DNA from 3 places in the Paenibacillus sp. FSL R10-2771 genome. Region 3 is predicted to be linked to each of the others. Evidence: predicted binding sites of a transcription regulator. Region 3 holds the regulator's gene; each other region holds the start of a gene.
What was found. Region 3 encodes NrdR, which represses ribonucleotide reductase genes. Its sites were predicted from a motif close to AACACNATATATNGTGTT; they were not measured.

Region 1: NSU14_RS18885 (adenosylcobalamin-dependent ribonucleoside-diphosphate reductase) is a predicted target of NrdR. The motif match lies at 1,218-1,235, and genes of this name have one in related genera.
Region 2: nrdI (class Ib ribonucleoside-diphosphate reductase assembly flavoprotein NrdI) is a predicted target of NrdR. The motif match lies at 778-795, and genes of this name have one in related genera.

What each region holds. Positions count from the first base shown of each region.
Region 1 is NZ_JBBOBM010000001.1:4,370,952-4,373,215, forward strand. It holds gene NSU14_RS18885 (adenosylcobalamin-dependent ribonucleoside-diphosphate reductase) at 1-1,031, opposite strand, end outside; gene NSU14_RS18890 (DEAD/DEAH box helicase) at 1,582-2,264, shown strand, end outside.
Region 2 is NZ_JBBOBM010000001.1:1,030,452-1,032,715, reverse strand. It holds gene NSU14_RS04420 (carbohydrate ABC transporter permease) at 1-498, opposite strand, end outside; gene nrdI (class Ib ribonucleoside-diphosphate reductase assembly flavoprotein NrdI) at 884-1,243, shown strand; gene nrdE (class 1b ribonucleoside-diphosphate reductase subunit alpha) at 1,230-2,264, shown strand, end outside.
Region 3 is NZ_JBBOBM010000001.1:4,772,920-4,775,183, reverse strand. It holds gene NSU14_RS20575 (lytic transglycosylase domain-containing protein) at 1-423, shown strand, start outside; gene NSU14_RS20570 (alpha/beta-type small acid-soluble spore protein) at 523-741, opposite strand; gene nrdR (transcriptional regulator NrdR) at 905-1,381, shown strand; tRNA gene NSU14_RS20560 (tRNA-Ala) at 1,628-1,703, shown strand; tRNA gene NSU14_RS20555 (tRNA-Lys) at 1,710-1,782, shown strand; gene NSU14_RS20550 (XRE family transcriptional regulator) at 1,953-2,264, shown strand, end outside.

The DNA.
Region 1 (2,264 bases), 400 kb from region 3:
AAATACCAGCTGTTGGACATCTGGTTGTAATATTCCATGAACACTACACCCGGCTCAGCCGACTTCCAGGCCGATTCGATAATCGTATGCCACACATCGCGTGCTCTTACGGTACGGTAAGGAATGACGCGGCGGCCGTCTGCTTTCCATTTATCCAGATCGCCGTCCCAGATTGTATCGTAATCCGGATCGGTGGTATCCGGGAAGACCAGCTCCCAGTCCAGATCCTCCTTGACGGCTTTCATGAAGGCATTGCTCACGCATACCGACAGGTTGGCATTGGTTACCTGACCCATCGTCTGCTTCACGGTAATGAAGTCCACCACATCCGGATGCCAGTCATTAATCATCAGCATCAGCGCGCCGCGGCGGCTTCCGCCTTGCTCAATCAGTCCGGTCGTATAGCTGAAAAGACCGCCCCAGGACACTGAGCCGCTGGATGATCCGTTCACGCCTCTTACAATCGCGCGGCGCGGGCGCAGCGAGGATAAGTTAATACCTACACCGCCGCCGCGGGCCATAATCTCGGTCATTTCGGAGAGCGTCTGCATGATGCCCCCGCGGCTGTCTTTCGGGGAAGGAACAACATAACAGTTGAACAGCGTAAGCTCCTCGCTTGCTCCGGCACCTGCCGCAATCCGACCGCCCGGTACCAGCTTCCAGTCATCAAGAATAGAGCGGAACTTGCCTGTCCACTCTTCCTGAAGCTCGGGAGTCTGCTCTACGGAAGCCATGGCTGCCGCAAGACGGTCCCACATTTCCTCCGGGGTCTTCTCAATATTCAGTGTCAGCTTCTCCACATCCGATTGCACGAGTTCACCGCTGCGGGTCTTCACCGTAACAATCCGGCCGGTGCGCTCAACAATCTCGCCAACCTCCTTGGTTGGAAATTTCGGATCATCCTTCGTCAGGACAAGCACCACATCGCCTACCTTGGCATTATTGCTGTCCGCGTCCTTCCAGGCATAACGGTCCAAAAATATTTTCTCACTCAGCCCCTCAAGACGCTGCTTGCGTTCCACTGTACTCAATAGAAAAACCTCCCGGATGATTGATAGGTAATACTTCCGTTCCTTGGTGTGGGCTTAGACTTTTTGTAACCCACAACAAGAACTTCCAGCGGCAGGGTAGCCGCAGCCTGCATGTACAGCGGAAGTTCCTCTTGTCAATAACAAATAACCGCAAAAACCCGCGAATAATCAAATTTTCAAGCTTTTGTAACAATATATTGTATACATCAGCTTTTCAACTATACCACATATTGTATCAGAGTTCTTTTTCCAAAAAAGCGGCCCATGGCGGGAATTTCGGAAAAACGGTAAAAGATAGTGGATTTTCTCCCTCTTTCTCGCTTTTTTACAGGTTCCAGATTGATAAGCTTCCGGGCCCGGAAGACAGATTCCGCCACGGATATTCAAGATCCGCGGAAGCCGCCGCAGCACCAGCAGCAGTACCGCTGCAAGGCTCCGCAATATTACTCCACGGCAGCAGCCGGAGGATAGCAGGTTATGAAATCTCTCTTTTACGCGCATACTACTGCTACGCATTTCGATATGAAACCGCGCCGGAGGAGGCTGCAACATGACGCAATTATTCCGCAATTCCTTGCCGCAAGGGGGAAGTACGCCTGCCCCGCTGCTGCCTGTTCCTCTGTCCTTTGAGCGTAACTGGCTGCAGGACCTGGAGTCGAAGCTCGATAAAGGCGGACCCTGGGGAGACTGGAGATTATCCCGGCTGGCCATACAAGGAGAGCAATCGGGACTCGTTACGAGCTTCGATGAGCTGCAGTGTCTGAAGCATCTGTCCGGGTTATCCCCGCTCCCCCACCAGCTGGATACCGCCCATAAGGTGCTGTTTGAAATGTCAGGCCGGGCCATTCTGGCAGACGAAGTAGGGCTAGGCAAGACGATAGAAGCCGGACTGATCCTCAAGGAATATCTGGTGCGCGGGCTCGTAAGTAAAGTTCTGATCCTTGTCCCTGCGTCTCTGGTCCTGCAGTGGGTGCGCGAGCTGAACAGTAAATTCGGTATTTCAGCCGTGGCACAGAAGAAAGCTTACTCCTGGGGCAACGACATTGTTGTCGCCTCCATGGATACGGCGAAGCGTGATCCGCACAAGGAGATGCTGCTGAGCCAGGAATTCGACATGCTGATTATCGACGAGGCCCATAAGCTGAAGAATAAGAAATCAACAAACTATCTGTTCGTACAGCAGCTGCGCAAAAAGTACTGCCTGCTGCTCACCGCCACTCCCGTGCAGAATGA
Region 2 (2,264 bases), 3.7 Mb from region 3:
CTTGATCCCGAAGATCCCCAGGAAGTCATTAATGAAGCCGTTGCGGCTGAAAATATTCTTCCAGAGAATCGATACGGCGATACTTGTCCCGATCAATGAGGGGAAATACACCATCGTCCGGTAAAAGCTGATCCCCCTGATCTTGCGGTTCAGCAGCATGGCAATCGCCAGGGCGAACATCAGCCGCAGCGGCACGGTCAGCAGCACGAAGGTAATCGTGATCCGCAGCGAAGACGGAAACACATCATCCTGGGTGAAGATTCTCGTGTAGTTGGCAAATCCGACCCACTCCGGTGCTTCCAGCAGCGAGTAATCGGTAAGCGAGTAATACAGGGACATAATCATCGGCCCCAGGGTCAGCAGGAAAAAACCTATTAACCACGGAGAGAGAAACAGATAGCCGGCGAGCGGAGATTCCCAGCGTTTGATCCGTGTTTTGCCAGGCGGAACCGTTTTCAAAGAACCCGCAGGGGCTTGCTTTGCAGCAGCATTATTCATGAATTTACTCCTATCTTCCTTCTGTATCGGAACTTTTCTTTTATTATAGATTGACAGGGGCCGGGCATGAAGGAGGGTAATGAATGCTTTTCTTTCACTATTGATCAATTCTCGCCGGACACCGGCGCACAAAAAAGCTTAAAAAAAATACTAATAAATTATAAGAGAATAGAATGCAGGCGGGGCGTGGTTTTCTCCCTTTTTCATAGGCAAATCAGGGGGTTAGAAGGACCTGTGGGTCTATTGACTTTTCAATATATGGTAGTAAAATGATTAAACGTTACTAAATATAGTGTATATAATAGAAAATCCAATAAATCTAGTGAAATTGCCCGTCATCATTTGTCAAGTAGAAATAGCTACATGTTATAGGAGGTTAGGGACCATGTTGATTGCTTACGATTCCAAGACCGGCAACGTTAGAAGGTTCATCAATAAGCTGAAGCTTCCTGCTGTTCAAATCGAAGAGCATATGACGATCGACGAGCCTTACGTGCTTGTTACATACACCACCGGATTTGGACAGATTCCAGAGAAGGTAGCTTCTTTCTTAGAGAAGAACCATTCCAGGCTCAAAGGCATCGCCGCGAGCGGCAACAAAAACTGGGGTGAGCTATACGCGCACAGCGCAGATTTAATTGCACAGCGTTACAACGTACCGGTGGTCGGCAAGTTTGAGTTGTCGGGAACATTTGGTGATGTACAGCGCATAAAACAGGAGGTGGACCGGGTTGCGGCATATTGAACTGAACAACATGTTGATGAAGAGAGACGAAAGCGGCTTTTTCCAATTGGATAAGGACCAGGAGGCAGTAGCCGAGTTCATGCGGGATGTGGAGCGGCGCAGCCTGACCTTCACAACTACCAAAGCGAAGATCGATTATATGATTGCCAATGATTACTACGAGGACCTGTATGACCGTTATTCCGCAGCTGAGATGGAGGACGTCTACCGGATTGCCCACGAATATAACTTCCAGTTCCCTTCCTATATGGCGGCTTCCAAGTTCTACACAGACTATGCCGTCAAAAGCAATGACCGTAAGCAATACCTTGAGCATTACCCGGACCGCGTAGCTGTGGTGGCCCTGCATCTGGGACGCGGCAACGTGGAGACAGCCCGCACGCTGGCCCGCTCGATGATGGAGCAGCGCCTGCAGCCGGCTACCCCGACCTTCCTCAATGCCGGCAAGAGCCGCCGTGGTGAGATGGTCTCCTGCTTCCTGCTGGAAATGGACGACTCGCTCAATTCGATCAACTATGTACTGAACACCTGCATGCAGCTGTCCAAGATCGGCGGCGGTGTTGCGGTCAATCTGTCCAAGCTGCGCTCGCGCGGCGAGACGATTAAGGGCGTCGAGGATGCTGCCAAGGGCATCATGCCTGTCCTGAAGCTCATGGAAGACGGCTTCTCCTACGCGGACCAAATGGGCCAGCGCAAGGGTTCGGGTGCGGCTTATTATAATATTTTTGGCTGGGACGTACTAGAATTCTTGGACAGCAAGAAGATCAACGCCGACGAACGGACACGCCTGAAGACGTTGTCTATCGGCCTGATCGTGCCTAACCGCTTCTACAAGCTCGCTCAGGATAATCAGCCGCTGCATGTATTCGCTCCTTATACTGTGTATCAGGCGTATGGAACGCATCTGGATGATATGGATCTGGACGTGATGTACGATACCCTGCTTGCTGATTCGCGCGTGAAGAAGAAAGTTGCCATGAGCGCACGCGACATGCTGACCAAAATCGCCATGATCCAGCTC
Region 3 (2,264 bases):
GAGATGGACCCGTTCCTGGTGGCGTCAATTATCCGCGTTGAGACCAATTTCAAGACCGGACGCGAATCCAAAAAGGGTGCACTCGGACTGATGCAGCTGATGCCGGATACCGCCAAGTGGGCGCTGGAAAAGGCCAAGCTTCCCGATGTGTCTCTTGAGCGGCTAAAAGAAGAGCCATCCTCCAATATCGAACTGGGCACCTGGTATTTGTCTACGCTTTCGCGGCAGTTTGACGGCAACCGGACAGCGGTTATAGCCGCCTATAATGCCGGACCCGGCAAAGTACAGAGCTGGCTGGATGAAGGCCGGTGGGACGGAACAGAAGCGTCTGTGAAGGATATCCCGTTCGGCGAGACCCGTCATTATGTACAGCGCGTCATTTATTATTATGACCAATACACGGAGCTCTACAGTGAATTCTGAGGCTCTGCTTTAAATATTGCATTTGTGCCGACATAAAAAGAAGCATCAAACGGCCCGGAGGCCGTTCAATACTTCTTTAGGCAAGCTTATGGAGACAGGTTATTTGTATTGACCTGCCAATTGCTGTTCAGCCAGGGTTACAAGACGTTTAGTGATGTAACCACCGATCGAACCGTTTTCGTAAGAAGTTTTATTGCCTTGGTATCCATCTGGGGAGAGGGTGATACCTAGTTCTTGGGCAACTTCGAATTTCAGTTGTTCCAAGGCACCGCGTGAATTTGGAGCTACCAGGTTATTGGAGCTGTTGTTTTGGCTCATTGCTGTTCACCTCCTATCGGTTGGTAACTGTATTATGTGCCGGACTTGCCATATTCATAACAACAAATAAACGGTGATTTCTGGAAATTAACATATCCCCGTGTAGCCTGGGTTTTCAGGAGCGGGGCATACCCATTCTTACTATGAGGAAGTGATGAAGCTTATGAAATGCCCTTACTGTGATCACACCAATACCAAAGTGCTTGACTCCCGTCCAGCCAATGAGAATAAGTCAATCCGCCGCAGGCGCGAATGCGAACTGTGCAGCCGCCGCTTCACCACCTTCGAAATGATTGAAGAGACCCCGCTGATTGTCATCAAAAAAGACGGCAGCCGCGAAGAGTTCAGCCGTGACAAAATCCTCCGTGGCCTCATCCGCGCCTGTGAGAAACGTCCCGTTTCTGTAGAGCGTCTGGAAGTCATCGTATCCGAGGTTGAGAAAAGCCTGCGCGGCATCGCCCTGGCCGAGATCGAGAGCCGCCAGATCGGCGAGCTGGTCATGGAGCAGCTCTATCCTGTAGACGAGGTAGCTTACGTCCGCTTCGCGTCCGTGTACCGTCAGTTCAAGGACATCAACATGTTTATGAAGGAACTGAAGGGACTGCTCTCTAAGGGGACTGAGGAGCTGGACGGGCTGTAGGAGGCTTTGTGAAGAGGTAATGTGCCATTCCTGGCATAAAGGGGCTAGCCTTGATATTGTGAGGCTGGCCTCTGTGTGAAGCGCCTCTGCATAGAAATTAATTAATTTTGTAAAAGTGTTGACACTGATGCTGAATTTCTGTATTATATAGAAGTCGCCTACGAAACATAACAACTTGAAAGCGATTTGAACGAACCGCTCAAAATGGATTTCAGAATACATAATGTGATTCGAAATCAAGCGTATGGGGAATTAGCTCAGCTGGGAGAGCGCATCGCTGGCAGCGATGAGGTCAGGGGTTCGAGCCCCCTATTCTCCACCATACTACGGACTCTTAGCTCAGTTGGTAGAGCAGTAGACTCTTAATCTATTTGTCCAGGGTTCGAGCCCCTGAGAGTCCATCCTAAAGAAACGGCAGAGATGCCGTTTTTTTGTTGTCTTCATTATAACGTATAAAAAATTTGTAGACGGTAATCATATACTTTGTATTCGTCTACACATTAAACTCAGTTTGGCGTATAAATAGAAATAGGTCTTTATGTTGTAAAATTTTTATTGGGGGTATGTTCGTATGGCTAATGAATTGAATCAGGTGGCAATTGCAAAAGTGAAATCATGGATGGCTGCGAACGACAAGTCCATTCAGTGGCTTGCTGATCAAATTGAGGTAAGCAAAGCATTGATGGGGCATATTCTGAGCGGTGAGCGTCAATTCCTGCCCAAGCGTATGGTGCAAGTTGCCGGTGTGATGGAAATTACCATAGAAGAATTGTTAACTCCTGAACAAGTGGAGAAGAAGGAATATACCCTAAGTTTAAGGGGGAAAGCGGATTCGCGGATTGCTAAACGGCATTTGAATATTCTACTGAATGCTATTCAGAAT